DNA from 3 places in the Paracoccus saliphilus genome. Region 2 is predicted to be linked to each of the others. Evidence: riboswitches for the same ligand, from Rfam matches in the RefSeq annotation. Region 2 holds a riboswitch; each other region holds the start of a gene.
What was found. Region 2 has a riboswitch for cobalamin ahead of JHX88_RS21445 (energy-coupling factor ABC transporter permease). Riboswitches for the same ligand answer to the same signal wherever they lie in the genome.
Positions count from the first base shown of each region.

Region 1 (9,986 bases), on a different replicon from region 2:
TATTGCCGCGCTGAGTGTTCGCGATTGCGTCGGCCTCTCGACCGAGATCACGATACCCATCCAGCAACCGCGCGACCGACTCGTGAAACAAGAGTGCCTCAGCGGTGGGGGCAAGCTGGTTCCGCTTGCGCTCGAATAACTTGAAACCAAGTTGCTTTTCCAGCGATGTCAATAATTTGCTGACCAGTGGCTGCCCCACGCCCATGGCATTCGCGGCAGCCTGCGTGCCACCCTGACGCATATAGGCATCGAAGGCTTCCAATTCGCGGAGTTTCACGGCCACCCTCCCAGTATTCCAATACTGAATATACTGAGAGAATGTTGCTCGATTTGGAATACTATGCAAGCACTCTGTCCGACCTATCCGGCAGCCCGAACATCTGATTGCCGGCACACAGGAGGAGTTACCATGAAAAAGCTACTCGCAACCGTTGCTGCCTTGACCGCGCTGGCTGGTCCACTGGCTGCGCAGGATTATCCGAACTCGGCTGTCACGCTCGTCATACCCTATGGGCCCGGTGGGGCTTCGGACCTCGCGGGGCGCGCATTGGCCGAATCCGCCGGCAAATATCTGGATGAGCCGATCACCGTCGTGAATCGTCCGGGCGCGGGTGGGATGAATGGCGCACGCTCCGTCTCGGAAGCCGAGCCGGACGGATACACGCTTCTGCTGGCCCGCGTTGGCATGGCGTTGACCCCGGCAGTGAACCCCCAAGCATCGGTTGACTGGGATGCCTATAGTTTCCTCGGGTCGCTCGAGGCGACACCGATGATCCTCGCGGTGCGTGCCGATTCTCCGTATGAAACAGTGGAGGATCTTGTTGCGGCCATGGAAGAAAACCCCGGTCAGATGGCCTATGCCGCATCCGGAGCGACTGCGATTGACGGGTTTACCGTGCAGTCGCTTCTGGCCGATGCGGAACTCGATCCCCTGACGGCGGCGACATTGGTGCCCTACAAGGGCGGCGGTGAGCTGGCGACCGCGCTTCTCGGCGGCCATGTGGATTTCCTTGCGATCTCTGCCGCTTCCCTGATGCCGCATATCGAAAGCGGTGACATGAAGCCGTTGATGGTGTTTGCCCCGGACCGGATGGATGATCTGCCCGACGTACCGACGGCGAGCGAGCAGGGCTATGAAACCGCTGGCCAGATCACCGGTTGGAGCGCGCTCTACGGACCCAAGGATCTGCCCGAAGAGGTTCAGGAAACCTGGGCCGAGGTTCTGACCAATGTAGCCGAGGACGAGACCTGGCTGGAGCTGGCGGAACGCCGCGGCTCAATCTCGACCGTGGGTAAATTCGACATGCCGGATTACGCCAAGGAACAATATGACCTGTTCCATGGCCTTGCCAAGGATTTCGGTTACCTGGCCGAATAAAAGATAGGCGAAGGGCGAAGCAACAAGGGAAACATCATGGTCAAGGCAACCCTGCGTGGACTGTGCATGGCGGCATTCTTTGCGGTCGTGGTGTGGGCGCTGATTCCGGTCTATGTGCCGCGCCCGGCTTTTATTCCCGGCTTTGCCCCGCCGCCCGATTTCTGGCCGAGAGCGGTGTCGATTGCCGGTCTTGCCCTCGGGCTCATATCGGCGAGCATGGCGCTGATGGGCAAGACCCCGCCACTGAACGTTGAAGAGATACAAGAGGGTACGGAACCGGTCCGCGTGCTGATCCTGCGTTTCGTTGCCGCCTTGATGGCATTGGCAGCCTTTGTGGTGTTGACGGAATATCTCGGCTTTCTGTTGGCTGCGATGGTGCTGACGGCCGCCACAATCCTGCTGACAGGCGAACGGCGCTTGCTGGTTTGGGCCGGGTTCTGCGCGGTTGTGGTCCCGTTGGCGCTACAACTCTTCTTTTCGAAGGCACTCGGAACCCAATTCCCACCGGGTCTGCTGTTTCACTGATCCCCGATAGCTGATGCGAGCGATATGATGCTGAACGATCTGCTGACAGCCTTGCAGGCGGTCGCCACCCTGCAGAATTTCCTGATCATGGCAGCCGGTATCTGGGCCGGGGTGGTGATCGGGGCTATCCCCGGCATGACCGGGACGATGGCCGTGACGCTGGCATTGCCCTTCACCTTCTATATGGAGCCGGTTTCCAGCATCCTGCTGCTGGTCGCGTTGTACAAGGGATCGACCTATGGCGGTTCGGTCTCGGCAATCCTGATCCGAACGCCGGGGACGGCATCGGCAGCCTGCACGGCGCTCGACGGCTATCCATTGGCGCAACAAGGCAAGGCAGGCAAGGCGTTGAACATGGCGCTTTACTCTTCGGTCGTTGGGGATTTCCTCTCGAATATCTCGCTCATCTTCCTTGCCGCGCCGCTGGCATTGCTGGCGCTCAATGTGGGGCCACCCGAATATTTCATGCTGATGGTCTTCGCGCTGACGACCGTGGCCGGTGTCTCGGGCAATTCGCTGCTCATGGGTCTGGTCTCGGCCTGCCTGGGGCTTCTGCTGGCAACGGCGGGTGAAGACATGTACGGATCGTTCCGTTTCGCCTTCACCGACGATATGCAGGCGGGCCTTGCGGTGGCGCCGGTCCTGATCGGCCTTTTCGCGCTGCCGGAACTGTTCAAGCTGATCGTGTTCCGCAACCCGCCCAAGGCGCGGGCCATGCAGTTGGGCGATGACAGGGTGAGCCGGAAGGAATTGCGCCCCGTCATCAAATCGCTTTTGCGCGGCAGTTTCATCGGCGTGATCCTTGGGGCGATTCCGGGTATTGGCCCTTCGGCCGCCGCCTTCTTTTCCTACGGCGCCGCGCAGCGGTCGTCGCCAAGGGCCGATAATTTCGGCAAGGGTGAGCTGGAAGGCATCGCCGCATCGGAATCGGCCAATAACGGTGCCTGCGGAGCGACGATGATCCCGCTGCTCGCTCTGGGCGTACCGGGCGACGTCATCACCGGGGTCATGCTGGGTGCCTTCATGATCCAGGGCCTGACGCCGGGGCCGCTGCTGTTTCAGACCAATATCCACGAGATTTACATGCTGTTCATCGGCATGCTGCTGTCATCGGTTCTCCTTTTCGGCGCGGGCAAGCTGACGATGCGCATGTTCACCTATATCGCCAAGATTCCCGCGACCCTGCTGAGCCCGCTGGTTCTGGTGCTTTGCCTTTACGGTATCTACTCCATCGGCAACAGCATGTTCGATGTGATCGTCCTTCTTGCGATGGGTGTGGGCGGGTTCGTGATGTATCTCTTGAACATTCCTGCAGCGCCTTTCCTGATCGCCTTTATCCTCGGCCCGATGATCGAAGAGAACCTGCGGCGCGCTCTTGCCATCTCGCGTGGCGATCCCACGGTGCTTTTGTCATCGCCGATCACATGGATCTTCGCGGCCCTTGTCCTGTTCGTGGTGGGCCTCACGATCCGGCGCGAAATTAAGAAAGCCAATGAAAGAAAGGCACGTTTCCAATGAAGGACCTGTCGGGCGCAATCAGCCAGCATCCGCGGCTTGGCGATGCAAAGGATCACCTGAAGACCCTGATCGGGTTCGATACGACCAGCCGCAATTCGAACCTGCCATTGATCGACCACATGGCCGAATTTCTCGAGGTTCTGGGAGGCAAGATTACACGGTTGCAGGATGAGACAGGGCAAAAAGCCAACCTGATTGCCCGTTTCGGTCCACCTGAAATCTCCGGAATCGTCCTTTCCGGCCATACGGACGTTGTCCCCGCGGGTGGAACCAACTGGACCACCCCACCCTTCGATGCCGATGAACGTGATGGCCGGATCTTCGGTCGCGGCAGTTGCGACATGAAGGCGTTCGCGGCCTGTGTCATGGCGGCAATGCGCGATATCGATCAGATCGAACTGTCCCGCCCGCTCTACCTCTGCTTTTCCTATGACGAGGAGGTGGGTTGCCTTGGCGCACCGCAGATCGCGCGCTATCTGAAAGAGCTGGATGTGCCGCCAAGTTTTGCCGTGATCGGAGAGCCGAGCGATATGAAGCTGGTCGCCGGTCAGAAAGGCAAGATCGCCATGCGCGCCACTTTCCACGGCACCAGCGGGCATTCTTCGTTTGCTCCGGCGCATGTCAACGCCGTGGCCTATGCGGCCCGCGCGGTCTCGATGATCGATGCACGGGCGCGCCGCTATGAGACGGAGGGACCTTTCGATCCGGCCTTTACCGTGCCGCATGCCACATGCCTGGTCACGATGATCGACGGTGGGGTTGCCACGAATGTCACCCCGGACCGCTGCAGCTTCACGTTTGAGTTGCGGAGTATCGACGAATTGGCAGCGCAGGCTGATCTTGATGAACTGCTGACCGAGATTCGCGAAACGCTGGAGCCCGAGATGAAAGCCGGGCATCCCGATGCCGGAATCCGGTTCGAACGCATTTTTGCCTATCCGGCCATGGGTGACGCGCGTGGAACAGATGCTTTTGCTGAACTTCGGCCGGTGATGCCGGAATATTCCGGCAAGGTGTCATATGGGTCGGAAGGTGGCGTTTTCGAGGTGGAAGGCGGCATTCCCTCGATCATTGTCGGCCCTGGTTCGATTGAACAGGCACATAAGGCGGACGAGTTCGTCGAGATCGACCAGTTGAACCGCTGTCTGCATTTTCTCGACAATCTTCTGGATCAGGTCGGTATCCAGAAATAACCTGCCCTTGATCCAAGCTTTGAGATGACAAGCCGATGACGGGATCGGCTTGTCTCGATGCGGCAGGGCTTCTACAGTCCACCCGTCTGGTGCCATGGCCTTTCCGGGGCCTGGAGAATCGGGAACGCGGTGCAATTCCGCGACGTGCCCAACGCTGTGAGGCGGATGGCGCAGCAAAGGCCACTGACCCTTCGGTTGGGAAGGCGCTGCGCCGCGTGAAGCCGAGTCAGAAGACCGGCCAGGCAGGATGGATCTTTCCCGTGCGGACGACGGGAGGGTCGTCAATGTTGCCGAGACAGGGGAGAATGTCATGCCGCAACCCTCCGTTCCCGCACCCGCGGGCAGGTTTTCTGATGATGAGCGTGAGGCGGTATATCGCGCGATCCACACTCGCCGCGATGTCCGCGGCCAGTTCCTTCCCGATCCGATTCCCGAAGAACTGCTTCGGCGGCTTCTGCTTGCGGCCCATCACGCACCCTCGGTTGGGTTGATGCAGCCGTGGAATTTCATCGTGATCGAAGACTCATCGGTGAAATCGCGTATTCGCGACGCCTTCGATCACGCCAATGAAACAGCGGCCAATCTGTTCCCGGCAGAGCGTCGTGCACTTTACTCGAAGCTCAAGCTGCAAGGTATTTCCGAGGCGCCCGTGAACCTGTGCGTCACCTGCGACCGGTCGCGCGGTGGTGACCTTGTCCTGGGACGGACCCATAATCGCGATACCGATCTCTATTCTACCGTCTGCGCTGTGCAAAATCTCTGGCTTGCGGCGCGGGCGGAGGGGATAGGTCTCGGTTGGGTCAGCATCTTTGATGATGCCGATCTGCGGTCAATCCTGCATCTTCCCGAACATGTGGTTCCCGTCGCCTATCTTTGCCTTGGCCATGTCGTGGAGCTTTACGAGGAACCCGAATTGCAGGCACGAGGTTGGGCGTCCCGGCTTCCTCTGGATGACCTGATTTTCCGCGATAGGTGGGGGGAAGCGCGGTGAGGCGGGCCAGACGCGACGACGCCATGCCCGGAAAGGCGGCCAGATCAATTCAATCGGAGCCCGACTCGTCCGTTGAGCCGTGAATGGCGAATTGTTCCAGCCCGGCGTCCTTGGTTTCGATGACGCGATAGGCCTCCCTCACCCCGGACTGGGTCAGTTCACGGGCGACGGTCAACAGGGTATTAGGCGGATGATCCTCGCATAGATCGGTCATCTGGGCGATTTCCTCTGCGGCGACCGGGCGGGCCTGATCTACCGAGGGAGCGCCGTGATAGGTGACGAAATGTTCGGCCAGCAAATCGGTGAGGGCGGTCAATTCGCCCGGCGCGACCGTGGTGACCGCGACAAAGGTTACCCGCCCGCCGGTTTCCAGGCCCAGCCAGCCATTGGCAAAGGCCTGCCGCGCCTTGCCGGTCAGATCGGCATCGGTCCAGTCGGAAAACTCGAAGCCGCCAGAGATGCACCACTCGCCGGTTCGGGCCGGGTTGGCATAGACACGCTGATCGCTTTCGTCGAAATGGATCGCTCGGGCAAGATTCATGGGGCGGTCTCCAGCAGATCGGTAAGCGGGATCAGATGGGTGCTGTCTCCATCGCGCAGCAACATGCCGAAATCCGTGTCGATTCCGACGAAGACGCCACGACGTCCGGATTGTTCTGTCTGTTCTCCCAGCCCATGCGCCAATGCTTGCCAATCGTCATGCAGGGGACGGTTGCCCCGATCTTCCCAACGATCGATCCAGTTCAGGCAGTGGCGTGCCCAAGCTTCCACCAAGATAGGAGACGAGACATCGGCGCAACCTTCGACATAGAGCCATGTCTGGTCGGGAGTATCGCCGGGACGGTCGGTGGAGGGGATCAGCGGCAGGCTAAAGCCGATCACCAGCCAGTCGGGAACGGCCTGCGGTTCTGGGTGCGAGGCAACCGCGCGGAACCGGCCACAGCTTGCGCCATTGATCCGAATGCCGCCGTTCCAGTCCAGGTGCACCGCGATTTCCGGCGGGGCGAGGGCGCCGAGGGCATTCTGAAACCCGACCCCGCATAGCGGCAGCATCGCCATGGCCTGCGCCAAAGGTACTTCGGGGGCAAAGACCAATGCGCCTTGTAATTCATCTGCCGCCAGCCGGTAACAGACGAGCCCGGCATCGCACCCTTCGGCGGCACGCAAGCAGGCGTGCCGGATGGCATCGCCCGTTGTCGGCTCACCCCGCATCAGCGGAGGAAAGGAGAGCTCCTCGATCGCGGTCACGCCACCTCCTTGGCAACCAAGGCTGAGGCGATGTCATGAAACGCCCTTGCTTGCGCGCTGTCGGGCTGGCTGACGGTGATCGGTGCGCCACCATCCGAGGCCAGCCGGATCTGAAGATCCAACGGCACCTCGGCGAGCAGGGGGACATTCAGCTTTGCGGCCTCGGATGCCACGCCACCATGACCGAAGACATGCTCTTCATGGCCGCATTGCGAACAGATATGCGTACTCATGTTCTCGACCATGCCCAGAATGGGCACCTTCATCTGGTTGAACATGTCGATCCCCTTGCGGGCATCCAGCAGTGCAACATCTTGCGGGGTCGAGACGATGATTGCGCCGTCAACCTGCGCTTTCTGACACAGCGTCATCTGGACATCGCCGGTCCCCGGCGGCAGATCGACCAGCAGGATATCGAGTGCGCCCCATTGCACCTGCGTCAACATCTGCTGCAACGCGCCCATGAGCATTGGGCCACGCCAGACCACGGCCTGATCCTCGTTGGTCATCAACCCGATCGACATCATGGTGACGCCGTGATTACGCATCGGAAGGATGGTCTTGCCGTCCGGGCTGGCCGGGCGACCCGAGACGCCCAGCATTCGCGGCTGTGACGGGCCGTAGACATCCGCGTCCAGTAACCCGACACGCCGTCCTTGCTGCGCCAGGGCGCAGGCGAGATTGGCCGCGACGGTGGATTTGCCCACGCCGCCCTTGCCGCTGGCGATGGCGATGATCCGGGCGATGCCGGGGATGGGCTCCGGTCCTGCCGGCTCGGATTTGCGGGCGCGAAGTTCCGGCGGAGCCTTCTCGGTATGCCCCGTCATGACGATGGACACCCCCGAGACACCGTCTTGAGCCCGCAACGCGGCCTCGGCATTGGTCTTTACGGCCTGATAAGCCTCGGTATGGCGCGGAGGCACCTCGAGGACAAAACGAATCTGGCCCGCCTCGTCGACATTGAGCGCACGCATCACGCCACTGGCGACGATATCGCCGCCTGCGATCGGGTCGGCAACGGATTTCAGGACAGCGAGCACCGCCTCTCGGCTGATCGGCACGGCTTAGTCCTGTCCCTTGATCTCGCCGGATATCTCGTGGCGCATGCCCAGCTCGTCAATGGTGATGACGGCCTTGACGGCAAAACTCTTGCCTGCCGTATCTGCATCGCGCATTGCCTCTTCGATGGCCTGTTGCGAGGTGACGCCGACCTGTTTCAGGAACTTGCGCATCGACATATTCGCATCGTCAGTCATTTGATCTTCCTTTCAGTGATCGCGTCGCTTGCTCAGGTAGTCGTCGGTGACGCGCGGGCGCTCGCCCTGAGCAAGCGGGTTGTTCTGGGAATGATACTGCGCGTTCACGCGGCAATTGTCACACATTTGGATCATCCTCAGCTTGTCATCGCCGGCGAACATCGAATGTCCCCGCAGCTTTTCGGTAATTCGTTCGACGGTCGATTTGACACCGAAAAGCGCACCGCATTCGATGCAGGCGAAGGGTTCTTCCTGGTGCAAGATGCGTTGGCTCAGCGCGGCATCCGTGAGATCGAGCCGGGGTTCATAGCTGATCGCATCCTCGGGGCAGATATTGGCGCAAAGACCGCATTGCAGGCAGGCATCCTCCTGGAAACGAAGCTGCGGGAGGTCGGGATTGTCGCCGAGCGCTCCTGAAGGACAAAGCGAAACGCAGGACAGGCAAAGCGTGCAGGCCTCCGTATCCACCAACACCGCGCCATAGGGGGCGTCATCGGGCAGGGCAAGTTGTTGCTTGTCCGGATGCAAGGCGCGTGCCGCCTGCCGGGTGATCTGCCGCCTCGTGCCCATGGGACGCACCGGACTTGCCGCCGATGCGGGTGCATCTTCGTTGTAGAGCGTATCGGACATGGCATCGGGATCGGAGACATCCAGCAGGTGGATCCTGCCCTCACCGCCAATGGCCCGGGCCAGCGTGATTTGCGCGGCCAATGCATCGCGATCCGCACCTGGTCCAGGGAGGAGGCTTACCGAAGCAAATCCTGCCGCCAGTGCCGCGACTGTTTCGGCATGTCCGAACGCCCCAATGGCCGCGATTTCAAGAGGGATGACATCGGCGGGCAATCCGCGCCCATGGCGGGCCGAAAGGCGGATCATCTCTGCACCGTGGCTATCATGGACCAGCAGGCGCGGCGCGATGCCTCCGGCATCCAGATAGGCTTTCGCCAAGGTCTGAACCCGCCGAAAGACCAAATCGACCGGTGGCGCGTCATATTCTATCGCTCCCGATGGGCAGGCGGCCGAGCAAGCGCCACAGCCTGCGCAGATCATCGGATCGACCGTGACATGATCGCCATCGGGCGTGATCGCCCCTGTCGGGCAGAGATCGAGACAACGGGTGCAGCCGGTTTGACCGGCGCGTGAATGGGCGCATAACAGCGGCTCGGTCCGGACATGAAGCGGCTTCTCGAATGTGCCCATAAGATGAGACGCCGCCAGAACTGCCGCCGAGACCGCAGCGGGATGATCGGGATCGGGGCGCAGATAGCCTTCGCGCTTTTCATGCGCGGGAAAGAGCGGTGTGCCACCCCGCAAATCGAGAATGATATCGCATTCCGACATGCCGCCATCCTGCGGGGCCGTCAGCGTGAATTCTCCCCGTCCACCGGGTTCGAGCTGCCGCAAGGCGTCGATCACCACACGGAACCCGCCCAAGGCGCCGCTGGCCTGACGCAGATTGCCGGCAATCACGTCGAAACTGCGGGTGTCAGGGATATCCTCTGTATCTTCCAGCAGGACGGTCACCCCCAGATAGTCTGAAAGCTGCGCAGCCGCCTCAAGCGCAATTTGCGACGGGCCGAGTATCAGGCATAGCCCTTCCGACAGGACATCCATGGCCTTTTCCGGTGCCGCAGGCAGCATCGCCTCTGCTATCAGGGCCGTCATCTTCGGTAACTTGCTTGCCGGATCGTCTGACCACCCGGCGCGGTCTCGCAGATCCAGCATGGGCGCGGGATCAACGCCCAGTTCTTCCGCAAGTGTTTCAAAGCTACGCGACTCCTGAGCGCAGCAGAAAATCACGTCGCCATCGGTCAAGGCGTCCGAGGCGTGTTGCAACTGTGTGGTGCAAAGCGCGGAACAGGGCGAACGAATATCGA
Region 1 covers NZ_CP067140.1:94,903-104,888, forward strand. The annotation lists gene JHX88_RS00430 (LysR family transcriptional regulator) at 1-277, opposite strand, end outside; gene JHX88_RS00435 (Bug family tripartite tricarboxylate transporter substrate binding protein) at 410-1,378, shown strand; gene JHX88_RS00440 (tripartite tricarboxylate transporter TctB family protein) at 1,415-1,903, shown strand; gene JHX88_RS00445 (tripartite tricarboxylate transporter permease) at 1,931-3,421, shown strand; gene argE (acetylornithine deacetylase) at 3,418-4,614, shown strand; cobalamin riboswitch at 4,685-4,871, shown strand; gene bluB (5,6-dimethylbenzimidazole synthase) at 4,925-5,605, shown strand; gene JHX88_RS00460 (DUF6505 family protein) at 5,655-6,146, opposite strand; gene JHX88_RS00465 (biotin/lipoate--protein ligase family protein) at 6,143-6,844, opposite strand; gene JHX88_RS00470 (Mrp/NBP35 family ATP-binding protein) at 6,850-7,914, opposite strand; gene JHX88_RS00475 (DUF6494 family protein) at 7,918-8,109, opposite strand; gene JHX88_RS00480 (4Fe-4S binding protein) at 8,122-9,986, opposite strand, start outside.
Region 1: it holds a riboswitch for cobalamin, as region 2 does, so the genes downstream of both, bluB (5,6-dimethylbenzimidazole synthase) here and JHX88_RS21445 (energy-coupling factor ABC transporter permease) in region 2, are expected to answer to the same signal.

Region 2 (9,986 bases):
CAAGGCCGACCGGGCGATCCGGGGCGCGCGGCATGTCGCCTATTTCCGCAAGGCGGGGCGGCAGGGGCAGGCGCGCCGGATCGTGCAGGGCATGCTGGCCGAGGGCGTGACCGAATACCCGATGGAATACCCGGTCACCACGGAAATTCCCTTTGACAGCCCGGAATATAACGCCCTGCTGGCCGCATTCTATGACCAATGGGCCGCAAACCTGGCCGATCTGGCGCGCGATCACGAGGTGGTGGTGCTCTGCGAGGGCGACCCGTTCTTCTACGGCTCCTTCATGCATCTCTATATTCGCCTGCGCGAGCGGATCGGGATCGAGGTGATCCCCGGTATTCCAGGCATGGCGGGCTGCTGGAACGTCACGGGGCAGCCGATCACATGGGGCGACGATGTGCTGAGCGTGGTCATGGGCACCTTGCCCGAGGCTGACCTGATCCGGCATATGCAAGGATCGGATGCGCTGGTGGTGATGAAGACCGGGCGCAACCTGCCCCGTATCCGACGGGCATTGGCGGCAGCCGGGCGGCTGGACCAGGCATGGCTGATCGAACGCGGCACCATGCCCGGCGAAAGAGTCCTGCGGCTGGCCGAGATCGAGGACGCGGATTGCCCCTATTTCGCCATCGTGCTGGTCCATGGGCAGGGCCGCCGCCCGGTCTTGATGCCCAAGGCGGCGGAATGAGCGGTTGGGTCACGGTTGCAGGTCTTGGTCCGGGCGCCGAGGATCTGGTCACGCCCGAGGTCAGTGCCGCGTTGGCCGAGGCCACCGATGTCATCGGCTATATCCCCTATGTCGCCCGCATCGCGCCGCGCCCCGGCCTGACCCTGCACGCCACCGACAACCGGGTCGAGCTGGACCGCGCCGCCCATGCGCTGGAACTGGCAGGGGCGGGGCGGCGCGTGGTCGTGGTGTCCTCGGGCGATCCGGGGGTCTTCGCCATGGCCTCGGCACTATTCGAGGCGCTCGAGGCCGATCCGCGCCATGCCGCGCTGGATATCCGTATCCTGCCCGGCATCACCGCCATGCTGGCCGCCGCCGCCCGGGCGGGCGCGCCATTGGGGCATGATTTCTGCGCCATCAACCTGTCGGACAATCTCAAGCCCTTCGCACTGATAGAGCGCCGGTTGCGTCACGCGGCAAGGGGCGATTTCGCCATGGCCTTCTATAACCCCCGCTCGTCCAGCCGCCCGCATCAATTCGCCCGCGTACTGGAGATCCTGCGCGAGGAATGCGGCTCTGATCCGCTGATCACCTTTGCCCGTGCCGTCTCGACCCCTGACGAGCGGCTGGTCACCATCTCCCTGTCCGAGGCACAACCCGGGATGGCGGATATGCGGACGGTCGTTCTGCTCGGCAATTCCGCGACGCGTCGGGTCGGGCGCTGGATCTATACCCCGCGACGGGCAGAGGACGCGCCATGATGCAGCCATGCCATCGCCTCTCCGGGTTCCGCGACACTGCGGCGCGGCGGCAGCCGGGGCCGGTCGATCATCACTACCGGCAGGCTCAATTGGCGGGCAGCGATCAGCTTGGCCTCGGCCCCCGCGCCGCCGGAATTCTTGGCGACCAGATGGGTGATGCCATGGGCGCGCATCAATGCCTCGTCGCCCTCTGCCGTAAAGGGGCCACGGGCGATCACCGCCTCGGCATCGGGCAATGGCAGCGGGCCTTCGGGCGGATCGACCAGCCGCAGCAGGTAATGATGCGGGCGAGTGGCGAAGGAGGCGAGGTTCTGCTTGCCGATGGCGAGGAACACCCTCGCGGGCGCATCGGGCAAGACGCGGGCGGCCTGTTCGGGATCGGCGACAAGGATCCAGCGATCATCCGGCCCGGCGCGCCATGCCGGGCGCTCCAGCGCCAGAAGCGGGGTTCGCGTCTCATTGCAAGCGGTGATCGCATTGCGGCTCATCTGTGCGGCAAAGGGATGGGTCGCGTCGATCACGTGGCTGATCGCCTGATCCCGCAGAAAGGCCGCCAGCCCCGACGCGCCGCCAAAGCCGCCCACCCGCAGCGGCAGCGGCTGTGCGACCGGCGCATTGGTGCGGCCCGCATAGGAGAACACCGCATCCATGCCGGCATCCGCCAGCAGGCGGGCCATGCGGCTGGCCTCGGTCGTGCCGCCCAGCAAAAGGATGCGGTTCATGGATAAGCCCTGGTTGACGATCATCGGTATCGGCGAGGATGGCTTGGCCGGGCTGCCGGATGCAAGCCGTTCCGCGCTGGAACAGGCCGAAATCGTCTTTGGCGGTCCCCGGCATCTGTCGCTTGCAGGGGTCGCGGCCAAGGGACGCCCCTGGCCGGTGCCCTTCGACATCGCCCCGGTGCTGGAATGCCGGGGGCGGCCTGTCGTCGTGCTGGCCTCGGGCGATCCGTTCCATTTCGGCGCGGGGGGGAGCCTTGCCGAGCATCTGGAGCCCGGAGAATGGCATGGGCTGCCCGCACCGGGCGTGTTCTCGCTGGCCGCCGCACGGTTGGGATGGCGGCTGGAACAGATCGCCTGTCTTGGCCTGCATGCCGCGCCCTTCGCCCGGCTTCGCCCGTATCTGGGCGCAGGCTGCCGGATCATCGCCACCCTGCGCGATGGCGCGGCCCTCGCGGCTCTGGCGGAATGGCTGACGGCACTGGGCGCAGGGGCGATGCGCATGGCGGTGCTGGAACGGCTTGGCGGCGCGCAAGAGCGTGTGCGGCAGGCCCGCGCAGACAGCTTCGGGCTGACGGAGATCGAGGCCCCGGTCGCCGTCGCCCTCTGCGGTGCCGATCTGCCGCGCGGTTTCGGCCCGGCCAATGCGCCGGGACGGTCCGAGGCGGAATTCGCCCATGACGGCCAGATCACCAAATCGCCCATCCGGGCCCTGACACTGGCCGCGCTGGCCCCTAGGCGCGGCGCGTTGCTGTGGGATATCGGCGGCGGATCGGGCGCGGTCTCGGTCGAATGGGCTCTGGCCGGGGGCCGCGCCTGCTGCATCGAGCCCCGTGCCGACCGGCTGACCAATATCCGTGCGAATATCGATGCTTATGGCCTGTCCGGCCTCGTCAAGCCTATCCATGGCAAGGCCCCCGAGGCGCTGGCCGGTCTGGCCGAACCCGATGCCGTCTTTATCGGCGGCGGCGCAAGCCACGAGCTGTTCGAGACGCTCTGGCCGCTTCTGCCCACAGCCGCCCAGCTGGTCGCCAATGCCGTGACCCTGGAAACCGAAGCGCTGCTGACCGAACTGCATGCCCGCCATGGCGGCAGCCTGACCCGGATCGAGATCTCCGAAGCCGCGCCCCTTGGCCGGATGCGAGGCTGGCAATCCGCGCGTCCGGTGGTGCAATGGCAGGTGACGCGATGAAGGTGGCGGGATTCGGGTGCCGGCCGGATACGCCCGCCGAGGCGTTGCGCGATGCGCTGACCCGCACCGGGGCTCAGGATCTTGCGGCAATTGCCACCATCCCGGCACGCGCCGTCGAGCTGACGGCTTTGGCACAGGCACTGGACCTGCCATTGCGCCTGACCGAGGTGAGGGGCGTCACCACCCCCACGCGATCCGAGCGCGTCCAGGCCCTGCACGAGACCGGCTCGGTCGCCGAGGCCGCCGCCCTGTCGGCCTGCGGGTCTGACGCGCGGATCATTGTCACACGCGTCACCAGCAGTTGCGGCCGCGCCACCGCAGCCATCGCCGAAAGCGAGGAAACCCCATGACCGTCCATTTCATCGGCGCCGGTCCCGGCGCGGCGGACCTGATCACCCTGCGCGGGCGCGACCTGATCGCGGCCTGCCCGGTCTGCCTCTATGCGGGCAGCCTGATCCCCGAGGCACTGCTGAGCCATTGCCCGCCCGGCGCGCAGATCGTGAATACCGCGCCGCTCAGCCTCGACCGGATCATCGACGAGATCGCCTCGGCCCATGCGGCAGGCCATGACGTGGCGCGGCTGCATTCGGGCGACCTGTCGGTCTGGTCGGCGATGGGCGAGCAGCTTCGACGCCTGCGGGCGAAGGGCATTCCCTTCGAGGTCACGCCCGGGGTGCCCTCTTTCGCAGCAGCAGCAGCCGCCTTGCAGACCGAGCTGACCTTGCCCGGCATCGCCCAATCCGTGGTGCTGACCCGCACGCCCGGCCGCGCCTCGGCCATGCCGTCGGGCGAGACGCTGGCCGCCTTCGCCGCCACCGGTGCCACGCTGGCCATTCACCTGTCGATCCATGCGCTGTCCCGCTCGGTGGCCGAACTGATCCCGCATTACGGCCCCGGTTGCCCGGTGGCCGTCATCTGGCGCGCAAGCTGGCCCGATCAGCGGGTGATCCGCTCGACCCTCGCACAGATCGAGGCCGAGGCTGAAGGCATCGACCGCACCGCGCTGATCCTTGTCGGCCCGGCACTGGCGGCCGAGGATTTCGACGACAGCCGCCTCTATGCCGCCGATTACGACCGTCGCTATCGCCCGACCGGCCCTGACCCGAGATTTCCCGAATGATGCCGTTGATCCATCCTACATGCGGGGGGCCAACCCCCCGCCGCCGACCGGTTCGCGAACCAGTAGCGCCCCAACCGGCGACGCCCCTGGATATTTATATGAAGAAGAAGGCGGAAAGGTCTTCTTCTTCATATAAATATCCAAATTCCAACGTGACAATTTCGCTCAACGCGGCAAGTGAGGTGCTCGATGTCCAATAGCCCGCCCCCCCCGGGTCTGCTTGTCTCCGCCCCGTCCTCGGGCACGGGCAAGACGGTGCTGATGCTGGGGCTGTTGGCCGCGCTGCGCACGCGCGGCCTGGATGTGCAACCCTTCAAGAGCGGGCCCGACTATATCGACCCCGCCTTTCATCTTGCCGCTTCGGGAAGCGCTTCGTTCAACCTGGACACATGGGCCATGAGCCCGGGCCAGATCGCCGCACATACAAGCGGAAGAGAGGCGGACCTGGTGCTGGCCGAGGGCTCGATGGGCTTGTTCGACGGGGTGGCGAAACCCGGCGAAACCGGCATCGGCTCCAGTGCCGAGATTGCCGGTCTGATGGGCTGGCCGGTGGTCCTGATCCTCGATGTTTCTGGGCAGGCGCAATCGGCGGCGGCGGTGGCCAAGGGGTTCGCGACGTTGCGCCCCGACATGCCGTTCGCCGGGGTTGTGCTGAACCGGGTCGCCTCGCCCCGCCACGAAGCACTGATCCGGAAGGGCATGGAAGAGGCCGGCATCGCGGTGTTGGGCGCCCTGCCACGACAGGGAAATATCGAGCTTCCAGAGCGGCATCTGGGCCTCGTGCAGGCCGAGGAAACCGCCGGGCTGGAGGGTATCCTGCGCCATGCCGGGGAGTTCATCTCCGCCCATTGCGACCTGGACGCCATCATCGCCGCCGCCGCCACGCGGAACCTGCCGGACACGGCGCCGCATCGGCCGGTGCCACCGCCGGGCGCGCGGATCGCCCTGGCCCGGGACGCTGCCTTTTCCTTCACCTATCCGCATCTGCTTGCGGAATGGCGCAGCCAGGGTGCGACGATCCTGCCCTTCTCGCCCCTGGCCGACGAGGCCCCGGATGAAAGCGCCGATGCCTGCTGGCTGCCCGGCGGCTATCCGGAACTGCATGCGGGCCGTCTCGCCGATGCGGGGCATTTCCGTGACGGGCTTTCCCGCTTTGCCCGGACGCGCCCCGTGCATGGTGAATGCGGCGGCTACATGGCGCTGGGGGCCGGGTTGGTGGATGCGGAAGGGCGGCGGCACCGGATGGCGGGCTTGCTGGGGCTGGAGACCAGCTATCAGAAGCGCCGCATGCATCTGGGCTACCGGCTCGCGCGGCTCAACACCGCCACCCTGCCCGGCCTGGGCGCGGAGGAGGCGCTGCGCGGGCACGAGTTCCACTATGCCACGATCCTGTCGCAGCCCGACGCGCCGCTGGCCCGGGTCAGCGATGCAAATGGCGCCAAAGTGCCGGAAACCGGATCATACCGCGCCATGGAAGGCGGGGGGCAGGTGAGCGGAACGTTTTTCCACCTGATTGCACGGGCACAGAACGCTTGACCCGGCCGCCACGATGATCTTTAGCTGAACCCCTGATCGGTGGCCCGCAAGGACGCAATGATGCGTCGGGCTTCATCGGGAATGGGGAAGGGCATGGCATCCCGCCGCGCCCCAAGCCTCAGCCGCCCCCGCGACTGTATGCGGAGAGCGCGCTTCATCTGCGCCACTGGTTCCTCTGAAGGACTGGGAAGGCCGAAGCCGCGCGACGATCCGCGAGCCAGGAGACCGGCCGTCAGACATAACGCCAACGCCGTCGGGTGTGACGGCACAAGGAGACTGACATGCATATCGAACCCGGAATCGTCACCGGCGCGAAAATCGCGCTGAGCCATGCCACTGCCGCGGCCGCAGCCGGTTATACGCTGAAACTGGCATGGGAGGCGCTGCGCGAACGCGGGCTTGCCTCGCTGGCCGGACGGGCCGTGCTGACGACTGCCGCCGTATTCACCTTCTTCGAGATCATGCCGCATTTCCCCGTCGGCGTCTCGGAGGTGCATTTCATCCTCGGCTCGACGCTGTTCCTGTTGTTCGGGGCGGCACCTGCCGCGATCGGGCTGGCATTGGGGCTGCTGTTGCAGGGGATGCTCTTCGCGCCCTTCGATCTGCCGCAATACGGGATGAACATCACCACTCTGCTGGTGCCGCTTTTCGCGCTTCAGGCGCTGGCGGCGAGGATCATCGCGCCGGGCACTGCCTATGTTGATCTGCGCTACGGGCAGGCCCTGGCGCTGTCCACCGCCTACCAGGGCGGGATCGTGGCATGGGTCGCGTTCTGGGCGATCTACGGCCAGGGGTTTGCCGGTGGAATCCACGGCATCGCCACATTCGGCGCGGCCTATATGCTGGTCGTGCTGATCGAGCCGCTGGTCGATCTGGCGGTGCTGGCCGGTGCGAAATCGCTGCGAGGCCTGCGCGGATCCAGCCTGGTGACGCCCCGGCTGTTCGCCTGATGCATCAGTTGCGGGCGCTTCACCGCCCGCAACCTTCTACGGAGACCAGATGATCGACCTCACCCTGATCGGCATCGGGACCGGCAATCCCGACCACCTGACATTGCAGGCCATTGCCGCGATGCAAGAGGCCGATCTGATCCTGATCCCGCTGAAAGGCGCCGAAAAGGACGACCTGGCCGGGCTGCGCCGGAAGATCTGCGACCGGCATGTCGGACCATCCACCCGGATCGCCGAATTCGCCCTGCCTCGCCGGGACAGTGCCGATCCCGATTATCTGGGCGCCGTGAGCCGCTGGCACGATGCCATCGCCGATGCCTGGCATGCCGAGATCCGCGGCCACCTGCCCAGCCTGTCCGGCCGGGTGGCGCTGCTGGTCTGGGGCGATCCCTCGCTTTACGACAGCACCCTGCGCATCGCCGACCGGCTGGCCCGCGACCTGCTGCTCCGCCGCCATGTCATTCCCGGCATCACCGCGATCCAGGGGCTCTGCGCCGCCCATGCGATACCCCTGAACCGTATCGGCGCGCCGGTCCAGGTCACCACCGGGCGCCGTCTGCGGGATCATGGCTGGCCCGAAGGAGCCGATACGGTGGTGGTGATGCTTGACGGCCAATGCTCGTTCCAGGCTCTGCCACCCGAAGGGCTGAGCATCTGGTGGGGCGCCTATATCGGCATGGACGAGCAGATCCTGGACCAAGGCCCGCTGGCCAAGGCCGGACCGCGCATCGTCGATAGCCGCGCCCGCGCCCGTGCCGCCCATGGCTGGATCATGGATATCTACATGCTGCGCCGCGAGCCCGCCTGACGCGGCCCATCGACACAACCTGTTCTTCTTCCTGCAAGAAGAAGATACGCGGTGCAGGCCTGGATCGGGGGAAACATCCTCCGTCTGAGGCGAACTCAACCGAGGTGGCGATCCGACGCGATCGTGACCCGGTCGCGTCGGGAGGCCTGAACGAAGGGAATGATCTTCTTGTAGACCGACAATGGCGGTCGGACCTGCCCGGAATGCGGGACGAACATGTTTCCCTTGCACAGGGTCGGGTCCAGCGGATTGCCGCCGCAGAGAAGGATGAAGTAATCCATGATCATATCGGCCTGCGCCTCCCTGTTCAGGCCGGAGAAGGCGAGTTTTTCCCAACCGAAGGTGAGGTAGTTGTAATCGGAGGAATCATGCCAGAACCTGCGGATTCGCTCGCGGTTCTTCCGTGTATCCGGCACCGCGTGCTCGCGGATGAACTGTTCCAGAATTCCCGAATTCGCCACGTCGGCCCCGTTCGCCGGTTTCGTGCTGGTCGTGCCGTCCATATTGTCGGCGCTGATCGTCGTCGGCATGGTGACGGGCCGTGTCTCGTGATGGACATGCAGCGGCCGGCTGACGATATCCATGACCGGGCGGTGATCCTTGTAACGGCATTCCCCGGCGAGCCGATCGAGATATTCGAGCAATGACATCTCCAGATGCTCGCTGTAGTTCAATGCCTTGTGATAGCCTAGGCTTGCCCGGGGCTGGGTCTGGTTCTGCCAGACATGGGCAAGCTCGTGGATGAATTTCGCCTGCTGCGTCAGGCTGGCCTGATGGAAGCTGTCCACGAAGGCGGTACCGTTCGCATTGGGCGGGAAATGGATATCGTTGCCGACGGTATGCGGCGATTCCGTCTCATGCGCGCAACCATGCACACGCACCTTTCTCAGGGTGATCTTGCCGTTGAAGACCATGTTCGCGAGGGTCTGCTCTCCCTCGGTCAGGCGCCGCTTCTGCTTCTTGGTGCCGCCGCAGTCCTGGATGTCCATATCCAGGTCCTGAATTGCCACGGTTCAATTCCCTTGTTCTTCAATGCGGGCATCCTGCCATGACATTCCTTGTCTTGTCGATCGCGCAGTGCAGCAATGCAGACCCAAGGGCGCAACACCTGACCCGGTCATGCGGTCATCAGGGCAAGGTGCTGCGTCTCGCGGCGCCGTCGAACAGCAATTCGCATGTTTCCGCCCTCAGGCCCTTGCGCGCATTATCCCTGGAATGAGCCTCGACCCACCTGGTCAGTTGGGCGAGTGTGGGCTCTTCAAGACCCTGTTTGTCCAGATCGGCCTTGGCAACGGTTTTCGCATGCGCGTAAATCCGCGGCTTTTCCAGTTTTACCGAACAGCCCCAGGCAAGCACGAGATCGCTCGCGACCTCCTCGATATAGGCGTTCTGCTCGTCGTTCAGGCGCGAGGCGATGCCTTCCATCTCGGCGATGCTGGCCTCGCGTTCGGCGGCTTTCCCGCCGCCGGTGCCACCCTGCTCGCAGGCGGTCAGCGCCGTGATGGCTGCAAATGCCGAAATGAGAATGGTCTTGTTCATAAGATCCCCCGTGCTTGCAATCGATTGCCTGTCTGCCGACTTATCGGGGTGACTGCAACCTGAAGAGGTAGGAATTTCCTATGAAATCCGCCTTCGCGCCCTTGGCATCGGCCAGTGCGACATCGCGGATGGAATTGTTGCGGATGTTCCGTTTCTGGCGATCTGAAAGAATGCAGGCGGGATCTGCCGCGCAAAGTTGACAGCTGGCAACCCGCGCGGGGCGATCCGCCTGATTGAGTATGGGGGCGTCCCGGCCATCCTCCGTGGAAGTGCGGCGGCCACGGTCAGCCAGTTGCTGGAACGACAAGCGTCCCGTTCATGGCCAGGAAGTGAGGGTATCCCCGGTGGAGGGCCGTGAGTTCCGTTATACCGCCTGAATGCCCCTGCGGTCGCCTTCGATCGGCGCAAGCGCCAACCCGCCCTCGCGGACAAGGAAATCCGCGATGTCCTGCACGCCGCCGCCATGACGTAGCGAGGCCATGACCACCGGACGTGTCCCGCGCGAGGCACGTGCATCGGCCTCCAGCAATTCGGCATCGACGCCCACATGCGGCGCAAGATCGATCTTGTTCACCACCAGCAGGTCGGAGCGCGCCAGGCCGGGGCCGCGCTTGCGGGGGATGTCCTGGCCCGCGGCGGTGTCGATGACATAGATGGTCAGATCGGCCAGTTCCGGCGAGAATGTCGCGGCAAG
Region 2 covers NZ_CP067141.1:88,374-98,359, forward strand. The annotation lists gene JHX88_RS21410 (precorrin-2 C(20)-methyltransferase) at 1-688, shown strand, start outside; gene cobJ (precorrin-3B C(17)-methyltransferase) at 685-1,428, shown strand; gene JHX88_RS21420 (cobalt-precorrin-6A reductase) at 1,395-2,150, opposite strand; gene cbiE (precorrin-6y C5,15-methyltransferase (decarboxylating) subunit CbiE) at 2,149-3,339, shown strand; gene JHX88_RS21430 (cobalamin biosynthesis protein) at 3,321-3,689, shown strand; gene cobM (precorrin-4 C(11)-methyltransferase) at 3,686-4,459, shown strand; gene JHX88_RS21440 (cobyrinic acid a,c-diamide synthase CobB) at 4,649-5,995, shown strand; cobalamin riboswitch at 6,015-6,243, shown strand; gene JHX88_RS21445 (energy-coupling factor ABC transporter permease) at 6,277-6,945, shown strand; gene cobF (precorrin-6A synthase (deacetylating)) at 6,995-7,753, shown strand; gene JHX88_RS21455 (hypothetical protein) at 7,849-8,763, opposite strand; gene JHX88_RS21460 (hypothetical protein) at 8,882-9,292, opposite strand; gene ureG (urease accessory protein UreG) at 9,657-9,986, opposite strand, start outside.

Region 3 (9,986 bases), on a different replicon from region 2:
GCCGCATGTGCGGCATTCACCCGATCCCCATGCGTTTCGAGCGCCTTTCGCGCGGTGTCGAGGGTTTGCAGGGTCCCGCCGAGATCACGCAATACCAGCGCGATCTCGGTCTCGGCAAGGATGCAGCGGGCTCGCGCCATCGGCTCTTTCGGTCCGAAGGCGCGGACAGCACGCCTGAGCAGATCCCGCGCATGGGGAAAATCGCCGATCTGGGCCATCGCGATACCGCGCAAGGCGAGTGCCGGCGGGTCCTCGCGCAAGGCGACCCGCTTCATCGCGGCCAGCGGATCGCCCGCTGCCAGTGCCCGCGCCGCGGTTGCGATCAGCGGGTCCATCGGAATCCCGTCACGCTTGTTACTCTCACCCGGCCTCCGCTTTGTCGTAGCCTTCGAAGTGGTCCTACACGAGATTTGATCGGGAGCCGGAAAATGACAAGCTCTACAGTCACAGACAGAACAGCTGCGCGCGCCCCGCAAGCCCGGAACTGGCTTGCCCTCGCCGCTTCGCCGACCTTTGCCTTCATGGCATGGGTCGAGGCGGAGGGCATGGCTGCCCTGTGTTCGCCGGGTACGGGCATCGGCAGCATGAGCATGATGTATCTGCTGATGAGCCTGTTTCACCTGCCGGCCTGGTTAAGACGCGACCCTCACGGGTCGAGGACAAATCGTCAACCGACAACGGAAGGAGACTGAACCATGACTCATGCAATCGTTTCACACGAAGAATGGCTGGAAGCCCGCAAGGCGCTGCTTGCCAGGGAGCGCGACATGACCCACCAGCTTGACGCCCTGCGCGCCGAACGCCGAAAACTGCCCTGGGTCAGGGTCGAGAAGCCCTATATTTTCGAAGGACCCGAGGGGAAATGCTCCCTTGGCGACCTGTTCGGCGACCGCAGTCAGCTTGCGATCTATCATTTCATGCTGGCGCCGGGCTCGGATCACATCTGCCCCGGCTGCTCCTATACCGTCGATCACGTCGATGCGGCGCGGCAGCATTTCGAACAGGCCGATCTCGCATTCGCCGCGGTTTCGCGCGCTCCGATTCGGCGGATCGACGAGGTCAAAACCCGGATGGGCTGGACCTTCCCCTGGGTTTCCTCGGGAGAGAGCGATTTCAACTATGATTTCGGCGTGTCATTCACTGCCGAAGATCGCGCCGCCGGTCGTGCGATCTATAATTACGGCACGATGATCGAGAACAGCGAGGAAATGTTCGGCATCAGCATCTTCGTGAAGGACGAGGATGGTAGCATCTTTCACACCTACTCGACCTATCACCGTGGCACCGAATTGCTCATGGGCGCGTTCAACTGGCTCGACCTGACGCCCAAGGGGCGGAACGAGACCGGTGGCACGATGAACTGGGTACGGCTGCATGACGAGTACTGAACCGCATTGTATGGGTCTGATGCCGTAAATGCGGAGCATCTCGGTCGGCTTGCACGGGCATTAGCCCGTCACGCCGACCTGCTCTGGCAGCAATGGAGTACGGCCCTCATCGGTCAGAAGCCATGTCCCCGCGGGTTCGATCACGACAGCACAGAGGGGCCTGCCATATGCGGCGCCCCCATCGATATTCAGGCGGTTACCGTAATGGGTGGCGCTGCGGATCGCCGTATGTCCGTGGACGATTAGCGGGCCATGATCCGCGCCGCTCTCCAGAAAGCCCTTGCGAATCCAGACCAGGTCAAGCTCGGCTTGATCCTGCAGGTCGATACCCGGCCTGATCCCGGCATGAACGACCAAGGCCAGGGGATGCAGGAACCATAGCGGCAAGGATGCCAGGAAATCGGCGTGGGCCGGGGGCACCGCCTGCACGGCCTCGGCATGGAGGCGGTGTCGCGGTAGCGTGGGATCGACGCCGTAAGAGGCAAGCGTTGCCTCCGCCCCCAAGCCCGGATGATCGACCCAATGCTCTGGCGAACTCAGTCCGGGATCGATCCAGTCGGGGTCGCGCAGGAAATTCGGCAGGAAGCGATCATGATTGCCTTGGGTCACGATCCATGGCCGGCCATCACGCTGTCCCCTGGACAGGTATTCCACGACGCCCCTGGAATCCGGACCACGATCGATCAGGTCGCCGACATGGATGATCAGCGCATCCTGCCCGCCATCGCGCATGATCCGCGCATGTGCGTTTTTCAGCAACTCCAACTGGCCGTGAATGTCCCCGATTGCATAAAATCGCATGCGGCCTCCCGGCGGCTGTGGAAATGGACATGTATCGCGCCGTCCCGAGGGACGGCGCGCATAGGGCAATCAGACCTCGAATTTCAGCCTGCGAGCCTGCAGGAACTTACCGGTATTTTGCAGCGCCGCCAATGCCGCGTCGCTGATCGCTTCGTCCAGATACAGGATCGCGATGGCATCTTCGCCATTCGCGGAACGGCCAAGCGTGAAATTCGCGATATTCACGCCCAGATCTCCAAGTGTTGCCCCAAGGGCGCCGATCACGCCGGGCACGTCCTTGTTGCGGGTGTAAAGCATATGCTCGCCGATCTCTGCATCCACATTGATCCCGCGGATCTGGATGAAGCGCGGCTTGCCATCGCTGAACACCGTGCCGGCGATGGATCTTTCGCGCTCCGAAGTCACCACGGTCAGTTTGATATAGCCCTCGAATACCCCGGCCTGATCCTGCCGCGTGGTCGCGACCTGGATACCGCGATCCTTGGCGATGACGGGGGCGGAAACCGTGTTCACATCCGGATTGGTTGCCTTCATCACTCCGGCAATCACCGACGCGTTCAGCGCGTTCAGGTTCATCTCCGAAACGCAGCCATCGTAAAGCACGTTGATCGCCCGGATCGGCTCATCCGTCATCTGCCCGACAAAGGCGCCCAGATGCCCGGCTAGCTTGATCCATGGTCCCATGACAGAGGCTTCTTCGGCTGTCACCGAAGGCATGTTCAGCGCGTTCTGCACCGCTCCGGTCAGCAGGTAGTCCGACATCTGCTCGGCCACCTGAAGGGCGACATTTTCCTGCGCCTCGGTGGTCGAGGCCCCCAGATGCGGTGTCACCACGACATTCGGCAGGTTGAAAAGCGGGCTTTCCTTGGCCGGCTCGACCGCGAAAACGTCCAGGGCCGCCCCGGCGACCCGGCCATCCTTCAAGGCCTCGGCCAATGCTTCTTCGTCAACCAGCCCGCCACGCGCGCAGTTGATGATCCGCACACCCGGCTTCAGTTTGGCGATGGCCTCGCGCGACAGGATGTTGCGGGTCTTGTCAGTCAGCGGCACGTGGAAGGTGATGAAATCGGCGCGTCCCAACAGATCATCCAGCTCGACCTTGGTCACACCGATCTCCTTGGCCCGCTCTTCCGACAGGAAGGGATCATAGGCCAGCACCTTCATATGCAGCCCCAGGGCTCGGTCGATGACGATCGATCCGATATTGCCCGCACCGATCACGCCAAGCGTCTTGTTGAACAGCTCGACACCCATGAAACGGCTCTTCTCCCATTTCCCGGCATGAGTCGAGGCGCTTGCCTCGGGCAGTTGCCGGGCGACGGCGAACATCATCGCGATGGCATGCTCGGCTGTCGTCACGCTGTTGCCGAAAGGCGTGTTCATCACGATCACGCCCTTCTTCGAGGCAGCGGGAATATCGACATTGTCGACCCCGATCCCGGCACGGCCCACGACCTTCAGATTGGTCGCGCGTTCCAACAGTTTCTCTGTCACCTTTGTGGCCGAACGAATGGCCAGCCCGTCATACTGCCCGATCACTTCGGCCAGCTTTTCCTTGTCCTTGCCCAAATCGGGCATGTAATCCACCTCGACTCCGCGATCGCGGAAAATCTGAACGGCGGTTTCCGACAGCTTGTCGGATACGAGAACCTTCGGCATGTCTGTCATCCTCTTGAGTTGATGCGCCGCGTGTTTTCTTTGCCGGTCGCATCTTCTTCTTTGTACAAATACCTTCGGGAGGGTCCGGGGAGAGCAGAAAGCCCTCTCCGGAAATCGCGCGACGTTGATCAGTCCTGCGCCGTCAGTTCGGCACGATAGGCCCATTCGATCCACGGCATCAGCGCCGCGACATCGGATGCCTCGACGGTCGAGCCGCACCAGATCCGCAGCCCCGGAGGCGCATCGCGATATGCCCCTGCATCCAGGGCCACACCTTCCTTTTCCAGCCGTTTCGCGACCGCCTTTGCGAAGCTCGCACCATCCTTGATCGCGGGATCGGTGAACTTGAGACAGACAGAAGTCGTCGAAGCCGTCGCCGGGTCGTCGGCGAGGTCGGCGATCCAGTTCTTGTCGGCGATGAAGTCACGCACGGCGGCGGCATTGGCATCGGCGCGGGCGATCAGCCCCTGCAACCCGCCGATCTTTTGCGCCCATTTCAGCGCGGCAAGATAGTCCTCTACCGCCAGCATCGAGGGGGTGTTGATCGTCTCGCCCCGGAAAATACCTTCGTTCAGCTTGCCGCCCTTGGTCAGCCGGAAAATCTTCGGCAAGGGACGGTCCGGTGTGAAACCTTCCAGCCGCTCGACGGCGCGGGGCGAGAGGATCAGCATGCCATGCGCGGCCTCGCCGCCCAGCACCTTCTGCCAGCTGAAGGTCACCACATCCAGCTTGTCCCAGGGAAGCTCCATCGCGAAGGCGGCACTGGTTGCGTCGCAGATCGTCAGCCCCTCACGCTCCGCCGGGATCGCGTCGCCATTCGGAACCCGCACGCCCGAGGTGGTGCCGTTCCAGGTGAATACCACGTCGCGGGAGAAATCGACCTGCGCGAAATCGACGATCTGGCCGTAATCGGCCTTGCGCACGGTCGCATCCAGCTTGAGCTGCTTGACGGCATCGGTCACCCAGCCTTCGCCAAAGCTTTCCCATGCCAGCATCTCGACCGGGCGCTCACCCAACATGGTCCACATCGCCATTTCGACCGCCCCGGTATCCGAGGCAGGCACGATGCCGATCCGGTAATCGGCTGGCACGTTCAGAACTTCGCGGGTCAGATCGATCGCCTCGGCCAGCTTCGCCTTACCGACAGCGGCACGATGCGAACGGCCAAGCGGAGCATCCACCAGCAGGTTCAGATCATATTCGGGGAATTTGGCACAAGGGCCAGAGGAAAAACGCGGATTAGCCGGCCGCGTGGCCGGGATCGGATGATCGGTCATGTAACTCAGCCTTCCAGCTAAAAGCCCCTCGTTGGGGAGGGGTGTCCCGCTGTCGGACATACCCAAACCCTGAAATTACTGCAACAGAAAAGAATTCGGTCCAGCAGGGCCGTGCTGTATATCGGCCTTGCCGAGAGCAGGAAAACCGGCGCATCGCGGGTGAAGACATGGTTTCCGTCGCGTATTTGCCGGATCAAGAGGTCATGGACAGAAAGCGCAGCACGCGCGTCCCGTCCGCAGGATCGATCAATTCGGTCGCGCGCACAGCGAAAACGCAATGCAGCAGGTCTGGTGTCAGGATCTCGGCCGGAGAGCCGAGCGCGATCAGCCTGCCTTGATGCAGGACTCCTAACCGGTCGCAGGACATCGCCTGATTGAGATCATGCAATGCGACAACGGTGGTCAGGCCCAATTGGCCGATCAGCCGCATGATCGAAAGCTGATGATGGATGTCGAGGTGATTGGTCGGCTCGTCCAGCAGCAGAAGTTGCGGGGATTGCGCAAGGGCGCGGGCGATATGAACGCGCTGACGCTCGCCGCCCGACAGGGTGATCCAGTCGCGGGTTTCGAAGCCCTGCATCTCGACCGTCGCCAGCGCGTTGGCGACATGCCGGCTGTCCTCCTCCGACCATGGACGTAACGCGTCCAGCCACGGGGTGCGGCCCAGTTCGACCGCGTCCCGGACGGTTATGCGGTCCGAGGTGTCGGCCTGCTGTGCGACGAAGGCGATGATGCGGGCAATGTCGCGCTGGCGCATACGGGCGAGTTCCTGTCCAGCCAGTTCGATATGACCCTGGGACGGTTTCAGCAATCCTGCCAGCATACGCAGCAATGTCGATTTGCCGGAACCGTTCGGGCCGATCAGCCCCAGAACTTCGCCTTTTTCGACCTCCAGGGTAGCGCCCTGCAGGATGGTCTTGCCGCGTGTGCGCCAGCCCAGATCACTCGCTCGGATCATCACGATGAAGCCCTTCCGCGGATCAGGATCAGGGCAAAGGCAGGGGCCCCGACCAGGGCGGTGACGACCCCGATGGGCAACACCTGACCGGGGATCATGACGCGCGACAGGATGTCTGCGGCGATCAGGAATACCATGCCTATCAGTGCAGAGGCGGGCACCAGCCGTGAATGACGGACACCGACCAGGAACCGTGCGGCATGGGGGACGACAAGCCCCACGAAGCCGATCGAGCCGACGATCGAGACCATCACGGCCGTTGCAATCGCCGCTCCGAGGATCAGAACCGCCTGCACTTGCCGGACCGGTATGCCCAGGGATGCCGCCGATTCCGAGCCGAAGGTAAAGGCGTCCAGTGCGCGAAGATGCCACAGCCCGATCAACAGCACCATCGCGGCAGCGGGGAGCGCCAGCCACACGTCGTCCCATCGCACGCCTGACAGATTGCCCAGCAGCCAGAACATGATCCCGCGGGCCTGCTCGGCATTGGCCGAGCGTGCGATGATGAAAGAGGTCAGGGCATTGAACAACTGTGATCCGGCAATGCCAGCCAGAATGATTTGCCCGGCTCCTCGCAGTCCCGTTCCGCCGCCCGAGAGTTGCGCCAGCAGCGTGACGAGGCCGAAAGCCAGTAACGCTCCCAGCAGGGCACCTGCCGACATCGGCACCATGCCGGCGCCCACGCCTGCCACGGCGATCAGTACCGCGCCTGTCGAGGCTCCGGCCGATATGCCCAACAGATAAGGATCGGCCAGCGCGTTGCGCAACAGCGATTGCAGGATCACCCCGCAGATCGCCAGCGCCGCGCCACAGGCCCCGGCGACCAGAGCACGGGTCAACCGATAGGCCCAGATGATACCCTCGTCGATGGGATCGACGGCATAGCCCGCGTCCCACAGCCGGTTGGCCAATACTTGCAATACCGTGCTCAGCGGAATTCGCGTTTCGCCGATACAGACTCCGGCAAACAGCGCGGCGACCGGAATCGCCGCGACACCGATCCAGCGCATCGCCTGCCGGCCGCGTATAACCGTCTGTGTTCCGGTCAGCGCCAAAGTCATTTCGTCAACGCTTCCATCGCATCAGTCAGGGTTTCCAGGCCGTCGATTAGGCGGATCGAGGCATGCATTGCCTCGGCATCAAGAATGACGATGCGATCTTCCTTCACGGCGGTCATCCGGCTGGTCACCGGGTCCGATTTGAGAAACTCCAGCTTCTTCTCGTGATCGTCGGCCGGGAAGCGCCGACGATCCATTCGGGCAATCACGATGACCGAGGGATCGGCCTTCGCGATGCTCTCCCAGCCCACGGTCGGCCATTCCTCGTCGGATTCGATCACGTTGCGTAGCCCCAACCTCTCGAACATCCATGCCGGAATGCCCTTTTGCCCGGCCACGAAGGGATCGCGTTCCATTTCAGCAGAGGAAAACCAGACCACCGCAGAGGCGTCCAGCAGGTCCATTGCGCGGGCACGCTCGACCGCAGCCGCTTCGCGGGCCTGCAGATCCACGATCAGCTCACTTCCGCGATCCTGCCTATCCATGATTGCGGCCATCTGCTTAATGCTCTTGTAGAGCGTTGCGATGTCGAAAGGTGCCAAGCGCGTCCCATCCGCACCGACAAGATTATCCTTACCTTCGCAATCGGGGGGCATCACATAGGCCGGAATGCCCAGATCGGCGAATTGCTCGCGCGTTCCGACGACCCCTTTCGGGCCGATCATCCATTCGAACATCGTCGGCACGAAGCCGGGACGCTTGTTTACCACCCCTTCAAAGCTCGGGGCGTTGTCCGAGATACGCTCTACTGCCGCATTGGCATCCGCGAATTCCGGCAGCACCGCGTTAAACCAAAGCGCGGTGCCTGCCATCTGGTCCTCTGCACCGAGCGCGTAGAGTGTCTCGGTGGCGGCTTGCCCGATCGACACGATATTCTCCGGAGGGCCATCGAAAGTGATCTCGACACCGCAATTGTCGATGGTCAGTGGATATTCGGTCTCTGCGGCGAGTGCGCCGTTCGTGATCAATGCGCTGATCGCGATCAGCGAAAGGAAAGGCAGGTTCATCTGGAAGCGTCCTTCTGGGATGAGAAGAACGGGGTAGGAAGCCCGCGCAAACTCGCGGCAAGGCAGCGCTCTTGCTGACAAGAGATGATTTGGCGGCATTTCCGCCACAAGCTGTATCCAGTCATCGCTGCTCCTTCCGGGGCACCCCGCCCGGGTTGGTTGACATGACGATGGCAGGTCTCCTGACTTGCGGGTCGCTGCATATCCCGCCTTCCCGGCGCTCGGCTGCGCCAGTGGCTGTCGGGCTATGCTCTCCGCCTACAGTTGCGGGGGCAGTCGCGGAATTGGTGCTACGCACCTCACCACGTTCCCTTTTCACCCGGCGGCCTGACCGTCCCGGGAACCATCATCGACCGGGATGCCGCATGGGAGGTGCAAGGTCAACTAGTTTCGGTCGGGCGCGTGAGAATGTGCTGTCGTTGCGATGCAGCCATCTCTCCATGACACCACCGCATCTGTTGGGGAACGGCGACCCGATGCCGGCCATCATCGGTCATCCTTGTGCGTGAGAGGCTGAAATGGCAAAATGGGAATGTGGCAGTGAATAACAGATCCTGCGTCGAACACGGCCAGGGCAAAAAAACGATAAGGCGGAACATGATCGACAGTGCATCCAAGACGTGGCTCGTCTCGGGCCTTTTAGTGGCGGCTTCCATACTTGCGGGTTGTTCAATGGGCGGTGACAGCAGTCGCAGTCGGCACGGACACACAAAGAAGGATGTGGAATGCATGGAACGTGCCATATTCTTCGAGGCCAACAGATCGAGCCGGCAGGGAATGATCGCCGTTGGTACGGTTGTCATGAATCGTGTCGCGTCGGATGAATTTCCGAACACCGTCTGCGGTGTGGTGGGGCAGAAAAATCAGTTCGCACCGGGTGTGATGACCAGGCCGATGAACTCCAAGGCTTTACCCGATGTGCAGGAGGCCGCGCGGGCGGTGCTGAACGGCGAGCGGCAACCCGGTGTGCGCAACGCCAGGTTCTTCCATACCGCCGGCTACAGTTTTCCCTACAATAACATGCACTATGTCCTCGTTGCGGGCGGCAATGCATTCTACGAGAAGCGCAAGAAGCATTTGGTGACACAACGCGTCCCACCAGCCCCGATTGATCGTTAAGCGGTCAGCCCGGGCGTCTGGTGTTTTCGACGGAGACAAGTGGCGCTGCGGTGGACAGAATCGACTTGCGGCATTAGAACCCCTCCAATTCGGCGAAATGCCATGAATACTAAGGGATCGTTACGCATGCAGGTGCAAAACCGCGTCGCGAAATATTGTCTTGGACAGGTTGTCCGGCACAAGGACCGGCCGTTCCGCGGGGTCATTTTCGATGTCGACCCGGAATTCGCGAACACCGAGGAATGGTATGATTCCATTCCCGAAGACGTGCGGCCATCCAAGGATCAGCCGTTCTACCATCTCTATGCCGAAACCGAGGCGACCTATTATATCGCCTATGTATCAGAGCAGAACCTGGTTCCTGATTCCTCGGGCGAGCCATTGGATCATCCCGAGGTGATCGAGATGTTCGGTGATTTCGAGGATGGCCGCTATCCGCTGCAGGAATTGCTGAATTAAGCGCTCTGCGTGAGAGGGACGCTGAAGGCCAGATAGTTCTTCTGTTCCTCTCGGTAATAGCACAGCGTTTGGGTCAAATCCTGGATGAGGAACCAGCCGAACCCGCTTTCGGAAAGCCCCGAATTTTCGGTCTTTGGCAAGCTGTGCGGCTGCAGGCATTTGTCCGGGAGAGAAATGCCATCATCCGCGACAGCGCAGACGAACCCTCGCTCGGTCCGGACGATGGACAGGTGAATCGTCGGCACGTCCTTCGCAGGAAG
Region 3 covers NZ_CP067140.1:329,712-339,697, forward strand. The annotation lists gene JHX88_RS01550 (HTH domain-containing protein) at 1-335, opposite strand, end outside; gene JHX88_RS01555 (DUF899 domain-containing protein) at 696-1,388, shown strand; gene JHX88_RS01560 (metallophosphoesterase) at 1,449-2,189, opposite strand; gene serA (phosphoglycerate dehydrogenase) at 2,259-3,848, opposite strand; gene JHX88_RS01570 (phosphoserine transaminase) at 3,977-5,125, opposite strand; partial or broken gene JHX88_RS01575 (ABC transporter ATP-binding protein) at 5,577-6,083, opposite strand; gene JHX88_RS01580 (FecCD family ABC transporter permease) at 6,083-7,144, opposite strand; gene JHX88_RS01585 (ABC transporter substrate-binding protein) at 7,141-8,148, opposite strand; cobalamin riboswitch at 8,304-8,511, opposite strand; gene JHX88_RS01590 (cell wall hydrolase) at 8,746-9,267, shown strand; gene hspQ (heat shock protein HspQ) at 9,394-9,726, shown strand; gene JHX88_RS01600 (ATP-binding protein) at 9,723-9,986, opposite strand, start outside.
Region 3: it holds a riboswitch for cobalamin, as region 2 does, so the genes downstream of both, JHX88_RS01585 (ABC transporter substrate-binding protein) here and JHX88_RS21445 (energy-coupling factor ABC transporter permease) in region 2, are expected to answer to the same signal.